Starkeya sp. ORNL1: one gene and its partner. The protein of the gene in region 2 interacts with the protein of the main gene of each other region in a pairwise test. Links are inferred from orthologs where the notes say so. Each region holds a gene or a part of one and is shown on either strand. Other genes may lie near its edges. The genes, in order: ribD and accC.

Region 1 (9,125 bases), 610 kb from region 2 along the record:
GCGGCGTCGAGCACCGGATCGATCGTGCGCTGCTCGCGCAGCACGCCGCCGACAATATCGCGGAACAGCGTGAGATCCGCCGGGGCGATCTCGTCGCCTTCGATCTCGCGGCCGATCCAGTGGCTTTCGAACTGGGCGAGGATCTCCGGCAACGGGGTCGCCGCGACATCCATCTGGTAGAGCGCCTGCACCGCATTGAGCCGCGCCGCGCTCTTGCGGATCGGCTTGTGGTTGACGGGCTTGGTCGGCGTCGTGGACATGCCTCACCCGACCTTGCGTTTGAGACGCAGCAGCGACAGCGCCGCCTTGGCGGCACCGCCGCCCTTGTCGCCATCGGCCACACGGGCACGCACCCATGCCTGCTCGTCGGTCTCGACGGTGAGGATACCATTGCCGAGCGGCATCTTGCGGGCGACCGCGAGGTCCATCAGCGCACGGGCGGATTCCCCGGCGACGATCTCGAAATGATAGGTCTCGCCGCGGATCACGCAACCGAGCGTCACTACCGCATCATAGGGATGGCCGGCATGGGCCGCGGCATCGAGCGCGATGGCGGCCGCGGGCGGCACTTCCAGCGTGCCGGGCACGGTAACGACGTCATAGCTCGCCCCCGCATGCGTCAGCGCGGCGGTGGCGCCGGCCAGCAGTTCGTCGGCGATATCGTCATAGAAGCGGGCCTCGACGATGAGCACGCGCCCGTGGACCGGGGCGTCATCGGAGGCACGCGGCGGGCGCGGGCTCGCCATGGAGCAACCTCATGCAGATGGACGGGTCGAGGACGTACAGGGCTCAGCGGAACTCCGCAAGCCGCGCAGCGTAGCGGGCCATCATGTCGATTTCGATATTGACAACGTTCCCAGCTCGCACCTCGCCCCACGCGGTGTGCGAAAGCGTGTGCGGGATCAGCAAACAGGAGAAGCGCGCGCCTTCGACCTCGTTCACGGTGAGCGAGGTGCCGTCGAGCGCAACCGAGCCCTTCGGCGCAATGAAGCGGGCGAGTGCCTCGGGCGCCTCGAACCAGAAGCGCGTGGTCTCGCCGAGATCCTCGCGGGAAATCACCTTGGCGACGCCGTCGGCGTGGCCCTGGACGATATGGCCGCCGAGCTCGTCGCCGATCTTCAGCGCGCGTTCCAGATTGATGCGGGTGCCCGGCCCCCACCCGCTGACCGTGGTGATGGCCAGCGTCTCCGGCGCCGCCTCGACGTCGAACGTACCCTCATCGGTGCCGACCACCGTCAGGCAGACGCCCGAACAGGCGATGGAGGCGCCGAGGTCGATACTGGACGTGTCGTAGCGGGTCAGGATGGTCAGGCGGCGGACGTCGTTGCGCGGCTCGATCCGCGCCACCTCGCCCACATCGGTGATGATGCCGGTGAACATGATCTCTAGGCTCGCCTCAATACGCGCAGGCGATCGGGCCCGTGCATCGCGGTTTCGGTCTCGCTCAGATAAGCGTCGAGGGCGGAGAGCGGCAAGCCGTGCAAGGCATCGATTGCGTCGGTGCCGAGCGTTGCCGGCGCGGTGAAGATATCCGCCTCGTCGACCAGCCCATCCTGCACAAAGGCTGCCGCGACCCGCGGCCCCGCCTCCACCATCAGCCGGGTGATGCCGCGCATGGCGAGCAGATGCAGGGCCTCGTGGAGGTCGAGCCCGCCATTTGGGCGGCGGCGCACCCGCATCACCTCGACGCCTATCTCGGTGAGCGTGGTCTCGCGGTCGGCCGGGGCGTCCTCGGCGGCGATCAGCCAGAGCGGGGCAATCTCGTGGGTGGCGACCAAAGCTGAGGCAAGCGGCAGCCGCAGCGTGCTGTCGAGCACCACCCGCACCGGCGAACGGTCGAGCATGCCGGGCAGCCGGCAGGTGAGCTGCGGATCGTCGGACAGCACGGTGCCGATGCCGGTGAGCACGGCATCGTGGGTGGCGCGCATCAGATGCACCTGGCGCCGCGCGGCCTCGCCGGTGATCGCGACCGGGCGCCGGCCGGCGAGCCCGGCCTTGCCGTCGGCCGAGACGGCGAGTTTCAGCATGAGGTGCGGGCGCCCGAGCGTGACACGGCGAATATGGCCGGCATGGGCGAGGCGCGCCTCCTCGGTGCCGATGCCGGTAGTCACCTCGATGCCCTGCGAGCGCAGGAAGGCAAAGCCACGCCCGGCAACGCGGATGTCCGGATCCTCGATAGCCGCCACCACGCGCGAAATGCCGGCCGCCTGGATGGCATCGACGCAGGGCGGCGTGCGACCATGATGCGAGCAGGGCTCCAGCGTGACGTAGAGCGTGGCGCCGCGCGCGGCCTCCCCGGCGTCGGCGAGCGCCTGCGGCTCGGCATGAGGGCGCCCGCCCTTCGCGGTGCCGGCATGGGCGAGGATCAAAGGCCCCTGCCCGCTCTCGCGCACCACCAGCGCACCGACCGCGGGGTTGGGCCAGGTCATGCCGAGATTGCGGCGGCCGGCGGCCAGCGCGGCCTGCATCAGCCAGTCATCGACCCCCGCGCCCGGCGGCGCGCTCATTCGTCGAGCCGTCCGTCTTCCCGGGAGTCGAGCTCGCCGAGCACCGCCTCGAAGTCCTTTGCCTCGCGGAAATTGCGGTAGACGCTGGCGAAGCGGACATAGGCGACGTCGTCGAGCTGCTTCAGGCTCTCCATTACCAGTTCGCCGATGGTCTCCGAGCCGATCTCGCTCTCGCCCATGCTCTCCAGCCGCCGGACCAGGCCGGAAACCAGCCGCTCCACCCGCTCGGCATCGACCGGGCGCTTCCTCAGCGCCACTTCGATCGAGCGGGCAAGCTTGTCGCGGTCGAACGGCACGCGGCGACCGGAACGCTTCACCACGGTGAGTTCGCGCAGCTGAACGCGTTCGAAGGTAGTAAAGCGGCCGCCGCAATCCGGACAGATGCGGCGGCGCCGGATCGCAGCGCTGTCCTCGGTCGGACGGGAGTCCTTCACCTGGGTGTCCAGACTCCCGCAATAGGGACAGCGCATCGAAGTTCCTCGGCTAGCGAATCGCTACTATATATAGCGGCTTCGCTTCAATTATAGATGGGGAACCGCGCCAATAGTCCCGCCACCTTTTCGCGAACCGCGGCCTCAACCAGGCTGTCCTCGTCGGTGCCCTTCTGCGAGAGCACGTCGAGCACCTCGGCAATCATGTCGCCGACCTGCTGGAACTCGGCAACGCCGAAGCCGCGCGTGGTCCCGGCCGGGGTGCCGAGGCGCACGCCGGAGGTGACCATCGGCTTTTCCGGGTCGAACGGGATGCCGTTCTTGTTGCAGGTGATGTGGGCACGGCCGAGCGCGGCCTCCGACACCTTGCCGGTGAGCTTCTTCGGGCGGAGATCGACCAGCATCAGATGCGTATCGGTGCCGCCGGAGACGATGGAAAAGCCATGGCCCTTGAGATTTTCCGCAAGCGCCTTGGCATTTTCCACGACGTTCTTCGCGTAAAGCTTGAACTCGGGACGCAGCGCCTCGCCGAACGCCACCGCCTTGGCGGCGATGACATGCATCAGCGGGCCGCCCTGGGTGCCCGGGAAGATGGCAGAGTTGACCTTCTTCGCCAGGTCCTCGTCATTGGTGAGGATCATGCCACCGCGCGGGCCGCGCAGCGTCTTGTGGGTGGTCGTGGTGGTGACATGGGCGTGCGGCACCGGGTTCGGATGCACGCCGCCTGCGACCAGACCAGCGAAATGCGCCATGTCGACCATGAGATAGGCGCCGACCGAGTCGGCGATGGCGCGCATCTTCACGAAGTCGATATGGCGCGGATAGGCCGAGCCGCCGGCGATGATGACCTTCGGCTTGTGCTCGTCGGCGAGCTTGGCCACTTCCTCATAATCGATGCGCTGGTCGTCCTGGCGCACATTATAGGGCACCGGCTTGAACCACTTGCCGGAGAGGCTCACCGGCGCGCCATGGGTCAGGTGCCCGCCGGCGGCGAGGTTGAGGCCGAGGAAGGTATCGCCGGGCTGCATCAGCGCGAAGAACACCGCAGTGTTGGCCTGCGCGCCCGAATGCGGCTGCACATTGGCAAAGCCGGCGCCGAACAGCTTCTTGGCGCGCTCGATGGCGAGCGTCTCGGCGACGTCGACATACTGGCAACCGCCATAATAGCGGCGGCCCGGATAGCCTTCGGCATATTTATTGGTGAGCACGGAGCCCTGCGCTTCGAGCACGGCCCGAGAGACGATGTTCTCGGAGGCGATCAGCTCGATCTCGTCGCGCTGGCGACCGAGCTCGGCGCGAATCGCGCCGGCGAGCTCCGGATCGGTCTCGTCGAGCGGCGCGGAGAAGAACGTCGCGGTATCCGCGACCGTATTGGCAAGCGAGGACATAGGCCGGGCTCCATGGCTCGGGCGGCGGGAACGACGAACGACGGCCGTACCCGACCGGAAACATCGCCCGGTCGCTTAGCACAGCGTCTTCCGCCTTTCAAAGCACGCCCGACGCAGAGCCGCCTTGCACGCAGGCGACGCCCGCGCCGGCTCCTCGCGCCCCCGCCCCTGCGTTCAGAGCCGGTAGAGGATCTGATCGGTCCAGAAGCGCTCCAGCCGGACCAGGGCCTTGTTGATGACCTGGAAGTCCTGGGCGCCGATGCCGCCGATCTGCTCGATCGTGGCGATGTGCTTCTGGTAAAGCTTCTCCACGATGTCGCGCACCTCCTCACCCTTGTCAGTGAGCTTGATGCGCACCGAGCGGCGGTCGATGCGCGAGCGCTGATGGTGCAGGTAGCCCATCTCGACCAGCTTCTTCAGGTTGTAGGAGACGTTGGAGCCGAGATAGTAGCCCCGGGTGCGCAATTCACCGGCGGTGAGTTCGGCATCGCCAATGTTGAACAGCAGCAGCGCCTGCACACTGTTCACGTCCGAACGGCCGCGCCGGTCGAACTCATCCTTTATAACGTCCAAGAGCCGGCGATGGAGACGCTCGACGAGCGTGAGCGCCTCCATGTAAAGCGGCCGGATTTCTTCGCGACGTTCATCGGTTTTGGCAGTTTCCACCGCCTGTGCTGTGCTCTTCATGTCTGACGCCTCAAATTTTATTTTCATTTGAGGGATTAGTTCCCTCTGATGCGTCTGGTTTTACGTGAAGGCTTATAAAAAGCGCTTAAACGGCACGATGAATCTTTAGTGACCTCACGTCCTTTACGTGCGGTGAATCCGATCGTCTAAACTCAAGGGCTTCAAGGGTTTGCACGCGGCCACGCCGGGAGCCGCAAGGCTGCCCGTTTACATCGGCCTAACCATTTCATCTGACTTCGGAATTCGCCGCGGGACGAAATTCGGCGCGAAAGATCAGTCTTCGGTCTCGCGCGTCGCCTTGTAGGTCAGGAAGGCATAGAAGCCGACCAGCAGCGCCTCGACCGCGGCAACGAATACCAGGCTGCCGACGCCTTCCGGCGCCGAGGCGTTGATCATGATCTGCACCAGCGTGGTCACCAGCCACAGCACCACGCCCCAGGCCGCGCCTAGCCACAGGCCCACCGCCGCCACCGGATTCATGATGCCGGCCCAGATCACCGCAGACTGCGCCGCGAGCGAGAGCCCCTCGAAGCGGCTGACATCGCCATCCCAGATGCCGCAGATCAGCGTCCAGCTATAGACCGTCTTGAGCAGCAGGAAGGCCGCCAGCCCGCGCAGATACTGCAGCACCCGGCGCTGCCACGGGCCGAGCCGGTGCGAGGCCGGGCCCAGCGCGCCGTCGAGCGGATCGTAAGGCGTCATCGACATGAGGCAGCGCCGGCCAGGGTCATTCGGGGAGCACCAGTTCGTCGGGGAGCGGTGTGTCGAACAGCGCGGCGATCGCGGCGGGATCGATATCCTCGAGCCGCGACGGCTGCCACTTCGGCGCCTGGTCCTTGTGGATCAATACAGCACGCACGCCCTCGAAGAAATCATGCCCGTCGAGCAGGCGCGTCACCACGCGGAATTCCAGCTTGAGGCAGCCGGCGAGATCATGCGAAAGGCCACGGCGCATCTGCTCGAAAGCGATGAACACGCTGGTCGGCGAGGCGCGGCGGATGGTCGAGAGCTGGAGCCGGGCGAATTCCGCCTCGACGCCCTCGCCTTTTTCGGCATGCTCCAGCGCCGCCACCACCGCCGGTACGGTGCCTCCGGCGAAGACGCGGTCGATCATGGGATAGAGGCTTGCCAGCGCCGGGGGCGGCGGCACCACGGCAAAGCGGTCGAGCAGCGCGTCCATCTCGTCGCCGGCGGCAAGCGCCTCGAGCAGGTCGGGCCAGCGCTCGGTCGGGATGTGATGGGTATAAAGGCCGAGCGCCACCGCGTCCGGCATGCCGATGCGGGCTCCGGTCATGGCGAGGAAGGTGCCGGCCCAGCCCGGAAGGCGCGGCAGCACATAGGTGCCGCCGACATCCGGGAACAGGCCGATCGCGACTTCCGGCATGGCAAAGCCAAGCTTGTCGCCGGCCACGCGGTAGCTGCCGTGGCCGGAGACGCCGAAGCCGCCGCCGAAGCACAACCCGTCGACCAGCGAGACGTAGGGCTTGGGGTAGCGCGAGATCAAATGGTTCAGCGCATATTCGTCGCGCCAGAACGCCCTCGCCTGCTCCTTGCGGCCGGTGCTGCCGAGTTCGGCCATGTGGCGCACGTCGCCACCGACGCAGAAGGCGCGCTCATGGGCCGAACGCAGCACCACATGCTGGACGGCGTGGTCAGCGATCCAGGCGTCGAGTTGCGCCCGCATGGCGAGCACCATGTGATGGGTAATGGCGTTCAGCGCCTTCGGGCGATCGAGCGTGATGATGCCGGCGGCGCCACGCACCTCGAAGCCAATGCCGATATTGCCGGTCACGAATCCCCCGGATGCAGCCGCCCGCGATGGCAATAGCCCCTGCGGCGGCTTTTTGTAAGCCATGCTTGTCGGATGCCTGAGGTGGGCTTGAGCAAAGCTGAAGCCAAGCTTGCCTTGTCATCCCCGCGTCACCATGCCCTGCGGCGCGCTGTCGTCTGCATGGCCGCCTTGATCCGGCGCATATCGCGCTCCGTCCATTATGACGTTATAAGCATTCGAAACTGCACGAGATGAGCGTTCCCATGGCGATTCCCTTTGCCCGCCCGCGCCCGGTGGTACCCGAGCCTGCCGGCCGGTCCGATGTGGCGACCCGGCTCGACCTCGCCCACCGTCCGCGCCGCAACCGCAAGGCGGATTGGGCCCGGCAGCTGGTGCGCGAGCACACGCTCACCGTCTCCGACCTGATCTGGCCGATCTTCGTGATGGACGGCAGCGAGGCCCGCGCGCCTATCACCTCGATGCCCGGCGTCGATCGGCTCACCGTCGACGAGGCGGTGCGCGAGGCCGAGCGGGCGGCAAAGCTGGGCATCCCGGCGATCGCGCTGTTCCCCTATACCGATCCGGGGCTGCGTACCGCCGATGGGCGGGAGGCGCTGAACAGCGACAATCTCACCTGCCGCACGCTGCGCGCCATCAAGGCCGCGGTGCCGGAGATCGGCCTCATCACCGATGTCGCGCTGGATCCCTATACCAGCCACGGCCATGACGGACTGCTCGCGAACGATGGCCGCGTGCTGAACGACGAGACCGTCGCCGTGCTGATCGAGCAGGCGCTGGTGCAGGCGGAGGCCGGTTCCGACGTCATCGCGCCGTCCGACATGATGGATGGCCGGGTCGGCGCCATCCGCCGCGCGCTCGACGAAGCCGGGCACCTCGACGCCCAGATCCTCGCCTATAGCGCCAAATATGCCTCCGCCTTCTACGGCCCGTTCCGCGATGCGGTCGGCTCGACCGGCTGCCTCAAGGGCGACAAGCGCACCTACCAGATGGACAGCGCCAACGGCATGGAAGCGCTGCGCGAAGCCGCCCTCGACATCGAGGAGGGCGCCGACATGCTGATGGTGAAGCCCGGCCTACCCTATCTCGACATCGTCTACCGCCTGAAGGAGACGTTCGGCCTGCCGACCTTCGCCTATCAGGTCTCCGGCGAGTACGCGATGATCGAGGCGGCGGCACGCAATGGTTGGCTCGACGGTGAGAAGGCGATGCTGGAAAGCCTGATCGCCTTCAAGCGTGCCGGCGCCGACGGCGTGCTCACATATTTCGCACCCCGGGTCGCCGAATTGCTCGCACGGCAGGGCTGAACGTCCGCTGCCGGGATGCCGAGCATGTTCCGCAAAAGTTGGCAGACTTTTGCGATGAGGACATGCTCCAGCTCATTGAATCGAGGGCACTATCTTTTCACCCGGGTGATTCCATCCGGGCGGATAGGGCTCTAGGTTCCCGGCATGCGCCTCCTCGCTGCCCTCGCCTTCCTTTTGCTGCTGGCCGGCTGCAGCTCGGTGCTCGATGCCGACCAGGCGCGCATCTGCCGCGCCATTGCGCCGGCGCTGTACGACGAGGACGCGACCATCCGCGAAACCTCCCTCGCCCCGCTGCCCGAGGACGCCGATACGCTGCGGCTAGGCTACACGGTGCGTGAGGACGATGTCACCCGCCCGCATTGGCTGACCTGCAGCTTCGCCGGCCGTTCCGGCGTGGATCGCTTCGATCTCGTCGCCGTCGACACCGATGCCGGCCCCCTGAGCGATATCAAGCTTTTCTTCCTGAAACGCTGGTGGCTCGCCGACGCCACCCCGTTCATCGAACGCGCGCCGGCCTTCGCGCTCTCGATGCGAGCGGCCTATTGGCTGCAGCAGGCGCTGAACGGACTGACGCTCGCCGGCATATATGGCCTGATCGCCACCAGTTTCGCCCTGGTCTACGGGCTGATCGGGCGTATCAACCTCGCCTTCGGTGAGATCGCGGTGACCGGCGGCGTCAATATGCTGGTCGCCTCAGGCGTGGTGATGAGCTTCGGGCGCCTCACCGGCCCGGGCCTCGCGGCCGCGCTTCTCGCCGGCGTCGCCGCCGCCGCACTGCTGAGCTGGGTCGTCGGCCGCGTCGTCGTGCTGCCGCTTACCCGACGCTCGCGCTCGCCGCAGCCGGTGCTGATCGGCACCATCGCGCTCGCCATCGTGCTGACCGAGCTGCTGCGCATCACCTATGGCATGCGCGAGAACTGGCTGCCGCCGCTGCTCAATATCCCCGTGCCGCTCGCCGGCGGCGAAGGCTTCATCGCCACCGTCACCCCGGCGCAATTGCTGGCGGCCGGGCTCGG
Region 2 (4,491 bases):
GCCACCGTCACCGCCGCCCCGGCCGAAGCCGCAGCCAAGCCGGCCGAAACCGGCAAGCAGACCTACACCGGTTCCTGCCATTGCGGCGCCGTGCGTTATGAGGCGGAAGCCGAGATCAGCGGCGTCGTCGCCTGCAACTGCTCCTTCTGTCAGAAAAAGGGCACGCTGCTCGCCTTCACCGACGAGGAGGATTTCCGGCTTACCGAGGGCGCCGACCGAATCGCCGAATACCGTTTCAACAAGCACGTCATCGGCCACGTGTTCTGCACCACCTGCGGCGTCGAGCCGTTCGCCCGGGGCATGCGCCCCGATGGCGTGCACATGGTGGCGCTCAATGTGCGCTGCCTCGACGGTGTCGAGCCGGACAGCTTCCCGGTGCGCCATTTCGACGGCCGCAGCCGCTGAACGCCGCACCCGAAGCGCCTGCATTTGCTGGACACCGCCTTGGCCGGATGGCATGTTCCGGCCGATACTTGACGCTCAGAACTGCCAGGATGCCCTCGTGAATCTGTCCACCTTCATCACCGAAGTCTTCACCTGGTGGAACGGCCAGACCATGGGCACGCGCCTCCACACCTGGCGCTTCGGCGAACGGGTCGGCGAGGACGAGTTCGGCAACGTCTATTACCGCACCAAAGGCGGCAAGATCGACCCGGCGCTCGGCTTTGAGCGGCGCTGGGTGATCTTCAACGGCGTCGCCGAGGCGACCTCCATACCGCCGGGCTGGCACGCCTGGATGCATCAGCGCACCGACGTGCCGCCGAGCCAGGAAGAGTACAAGGCGCACCCGTGGGAGCTGCCGCACCGCGCCAACCCCACCGGCACCCCCGGCGCCTATCGCCCGCCGGGCTCGACGCTGGGCTATGGCCATCGTCCCGCGGTGACCGGCGACTACAAGGCCTGGTCGCCGGATTGATGGATATTGATCGGCGGTGCCGTCCTGTGCCGCCCCTTGCTCGCCGTATTGCAGGTGTCTACGGGCGCCTTCCGTGACCTTCCGAGCCATCGCCTGATGCGCCATCGATTGATGCCTGGCCCGTTTCGCCTCCTTTGTCTGGCGAGCCTTCTCCTGTTTGGCGGGATAGGCGCTGCCGGCGCGCAGGGCTGGCAGGGCGGCGTCGATACCCGCCCGCTGCCGCCGGCCAATCTGCCCGATGGCGGGCCGGTGCAGGATCCTGATTCGCCACCTGGCGGTGCCGGCGTGCCGCCGATCATGGAGCCGCCGATCGGCGCGCCCGTGGCGCCGCGCAATGGCCAATTCCCCGGCAACGGCCAGCCACCCGTTGCCGGCCAGCCGCCAAACGGCGCGCCGAACGTTCCGGGCGCCGCGACCGTCGGCCCCGGGGGCGATATCGAGGTCACCCAGCCGCCGTCGCAGAAGATCACCAACAAGACCGCGGTGTTCTCCGGCCTCGACAAGATCACCGGCCGCATCATCACCTTCGACGTCTCGATCAATGAGACGGTGCAGTTCGGCGCGCTGCGCATCACGCCGCGCGCCTGCTACACGCGGCCATCCACCGAGACGCAGAACACCACTGGTTTCGTCGAGGTGCAGGAGATCGAGCTGGATGGCGGGGTGAAGCATTTGTTCGGCGGCTGGATGTTCGCCAACAGCCCCGGCCTGCACGGCGTCGAGCACCCGATCTATGATGTCTGGCTGATCGACTGCAAGCAGACCGCGCCGCAGATCGCCTCGCCCGGCGGCCAGCAATAGAAATTGCCTTCGCCGTCGAGCGCCTGCGCCAGCAGCCGGGTGTATTGCCGCCGCGTCACCTCGACCGCGCCGAAGCTGCGCAGATGGTCGGTGATGAACTGGGTGTCGAGCAGCGCGAAGCCGCCTTTGCGCAGCCGTGCCACCAGATGCACCAGCGCCACCTTCGAGGCGTCGCGCGAGGTGTGGAACATGCTCTCGCCGAAGAAGGCGCGCCCGAGCCGCACCCCATAGAGCCCGCCGACCAGCTTGCCGTCTTCCCACGCCTCGACCGAGTGGCAGAAGCCGCGCGCATGCAGGTCGCAATAGAGCTTGCGGATGCGGGCATTGATCCAGGTCTTGGTGCGTCCGGGGGCGGGCGCCGCGCAGCCATCCATCACCGCGTCGAAATCATGATCGACGCGGATCTCGAAACGGTCGGAGCGTACGGTGCGGGCCAGCCGGTCGGGGATGTGGAAGCCATGCAGCGGAATGACGCCGCGCCGCTCCGGCTCGATCCAGTAGAGGCCGGGATCTTCCGCGCTCTCGGCCATCGGGAAGATGCCGCAGGCATAGGCCTTCAGCAGCACTTCCGGAGTGATCTCGACCTGATGATCGCGCGGGCGGGACATGTCACCAGCATGACGGAGAAGGGCGAGACTGTGAAGCGGGGCCTACTTCAACATCCTTCGAGGCTCGCTACGCTCGCACCTCAGGATGACGTCGCTTTTTGAGAACTACGTCATCCTGAGGTGCCCGGCCAAGCCGGGCCTCGAAGGATGCTCAAGCCGAGCGCATCTTAGCTCCCCGGCTCGCCTTCGGCGAGGAAGTGCTCCAGCCAGTGGATGTCGTAGGCGCCGCGTATGATGTCGTCGTTATGCACCAGCTCGCGGAACAGCGGCAGCGTGGTCTCGATGCCGTCGACCACGAACTCGTCGAGCGCACGGCGCAGCCGCATCAGGCATTCGGCACGGGTGCGGGCGGTGACGATCAGCTTGCCGGCGAGGCTGTCATAGAAGGGCGGGATGGAATAGCCCTGATAGACCGCCGAATCGACACGCACGCCCGGCCCGCCCGGCACGTGCCAATTGGTGACCTTGCCCGGCGAGGGGCGGAAGGTGCGCGGATGCTCCGCATTCACCCGCACCTCGATGGCGTGGCCCTTCAGCACGATGTCGTCCTGGGTGATGTCGAGCGGCTCGCCGGCGGCGACGCGGATCTGCTCGTTGATCAGGTCGATGCCGGTGATGGCCTCGGTCACCGGATGCTCCACCTGGATGCGGGTGTTCATCTCGATGAAATAGAAGCGACCCTGCTCGTACAGGAACTCGACCGTGCCGGCGCCGAGATACTTCATCTCGCGCATGGCGCTGGCCACGGTCTCGCCGATCTCGGCGCGCTGCTCCGGCGTGATGGTCGGGGAGGGGGCTTCCTCCCACACCTTCTGGTGCCGGCGCTGCAGCGAGCAGTCGCGCTCGCCGAGATGGACGGCATTGCCGCGCCCGTCGCCCAGCACCTGGATCTCGATGTGTCGCGGCGTGCTGAGATACTTCTCCAGATAGACCGAATCATCGCCGAAGGCGTTGCGCGCCTCGGAACGGGCCGTATAGAGCGCGGAAGCCAGCTCCTCGGCCGAGCGGGCCACCTTCATGCCACGCCCGCCGCCGCCGGCCGCAGCCTTCACCAGCACCGGGAAGCCGATCTCGGCGGCGACCTTGCGCGCCTCCTCGTCGGAGGAGACGCCGCCTTCCGAACCCGGCACGCAGGGTATGCCGAGCTTCTTGGCGGTCCGCTTCGCCTCGATCTTGTCGCCCATGATGCGGATGTGCTCGGGCTTCGGCCCGATGAACTGCACGCCGTGGTCGATCAGGATTTCCGCGAAACGGGCATTCTCGGCGAGGAAGCCATAACCCGGATGCACCGCATCGGCGCCGGTGATCTCGCAGGCGGCCAGCAGGTTCGGGATGTTGAGGTAGCTGTCCTTGGCGGTCGGCGGACCGATGCACACGCTCTCATCGGCGAGCTTGACGTGCATGGCGTCGGCGTCCGCCGTGGAGTGCACCGCGACGGTGGCGATGCCGAGCTCCTTGCAGGCGCGCAGCACCCGCAGAGCGATCTCGCCGCGATTGGCAATCAGGATCTTGCCGAACATCAGTGGCACCTCACTCGATGATCAGCAGCGGCTCGCCATATTCGACCGGCTGCGCATTGGTGACGAGGATTCGCGTCACCGTGCCGGCGCGGGGGGCAGGAATGGCGTTCATCGTCTTCATGGCTTCGACGATGAGCAGGGTCTGGCCTTCCTTCACCACGGCGCCGACCTCGATGAAGGGGCGGGCGCCGGGATCCGGGCCGAGATAGGCGGTGCCGACCATGGGTGAGGGCACGACGCCGGGATGCTTGGCCGGATCGGCCGCTTCCGCGGTGACCACCGGGGCGGGCGCAGCAGCCGGGGCCGTGGCCGGCGCGGCCGCAACCGCATAAGGCGCCGCTGCCACCAGGGTCGGCGGCTGGCGCACGACACGGATGCGCAGATCCTCGCGCTGCACCTCGATCTCGGTGAGGTCGCTCTCGGAGAGCAGATTGGCGATCTCGCGCACCAGCGCAGGGTCGATTTCCGGCTTGTTGGTTTTCATCATGATCCTGTGACGGTCGCTTCCAAGCCCGTCTCCCTCACATGGCGCGTCGCGGGGCGAGCGCGTCGATGGCGAGCCGGTAGCCGTCGATCCCGAGACCGCAGATCACCCCACGGGCGACCGGCGAAATGTAGGAATGGTGACGGAAGGCTTCGCGGGCGA

The links.
Region 1: the proteins of accC (region 2) and ribD interact in binary tests that used the Escherichia coli proteins (3 or more experiments, as listed by UniProt). The link is inferred for Starkeya sp. ORNL1 from one-to-one orthologs.

What each region holds. Positions count from the first base shown.
Region 1 is NZ_CP048834.1:570,810-579,934, reverse strand. Bases 447-3,430 are described here. They hold ribD (bifunctional diaminohydroxyphosphoribosylaminopyrimidine deaminase/5-amino-6-(5-phosphoribosylamino)uracil reductase RibD), read right to left. Parts: upstream 2,508-3,430; coding sequence 1,386-2,507; downstream 447-1,385. Other genes in these bases: glyA (serine hydroxymethyltransferase), read right to left, coding at 3,025-3,430; nrdR (transcriptional regulator NrdR), read right to left, coding at 2,504-2,977; G3545_RS02835 (riboflavin synthase), read right to left, coding at 790-1,380; ribH (6,7-dimethyl-8-ribityllumazine synthase), read right to left, coding at 447-746. Outside these bases: transcription antitermination factor NusB, read right to left, coding at 1-260; more of ribH, read right to left, coding at 264-446; more of glyA, read right to left, coding at 3,431-4,326; G3545_RS02815 (winged helix DNA-binding protein), read right to left, coding at 4,501-4,956; G3545_RS02810 (DUF6163 family protein), read right to left, coding at 5,287-5,721; G3545_RS02805 (enoyl-CoA hydratase/isomerase family protein), read right to left, coding at 5,741-6,805; hemB (porphobilinogen synthase), read left to right, coding at 7,048-8,109; G3545_RS02795 (branched-chain amino acid ABC transporter permease), read left to right, coding at 8,254-9,125. UniProt on the Escherichia coli protein: Converts 2,5-diamino-6-(ribosylamino)-4(3h)-pyrimidinone 5'-phosphate into 5-amino-6-(ribosylamino)-2,4(1h,3h)-pyrimidinedione 5'-phosphate.
Region 2 is NZ_CP048834.1:1,182,977-1,187,467, reverse strand. What follows is about bases 1,670-4,491. They hold accC (acetyl-CoA carboxylase biotin carboxylase subunit), read right to left. Parts: upstream 3,846-4,491; coding sequence 2,493-3,845; downstream 1,670-2,492. Other genes in these bases: aroQ (type II 3-dehydroquinate dehydratase), read right to left, coding at 4,367-4,491; accB (acetyl-CoA carboxylase biotin carboxyl carrier protein), read right to left, coding at 3,856-4,332; aat (leucyl/phenylalanyl-tRNA--protein transferase), read right to left, coding at 1,670-2,325. Also shown: G3545_RS05790 (GFA family protein), read left to right, coding at 1-405; G3545_RS05785 (NADH:ubiquinone oxidoreductase subunit NDUFA12), read left to right, coding at 509-916; more of aat, read right to left, coding at 1,648-1,669. UniProt on the Escherichia coli protein: This protein is a component of the acetyl coenzyme A carboxylase complex; first, biotin carboxylase catalyzes the carboxylation of the carrier protein and then the transcarboxylase transfers the carboxyl group to form malonyl-CoA.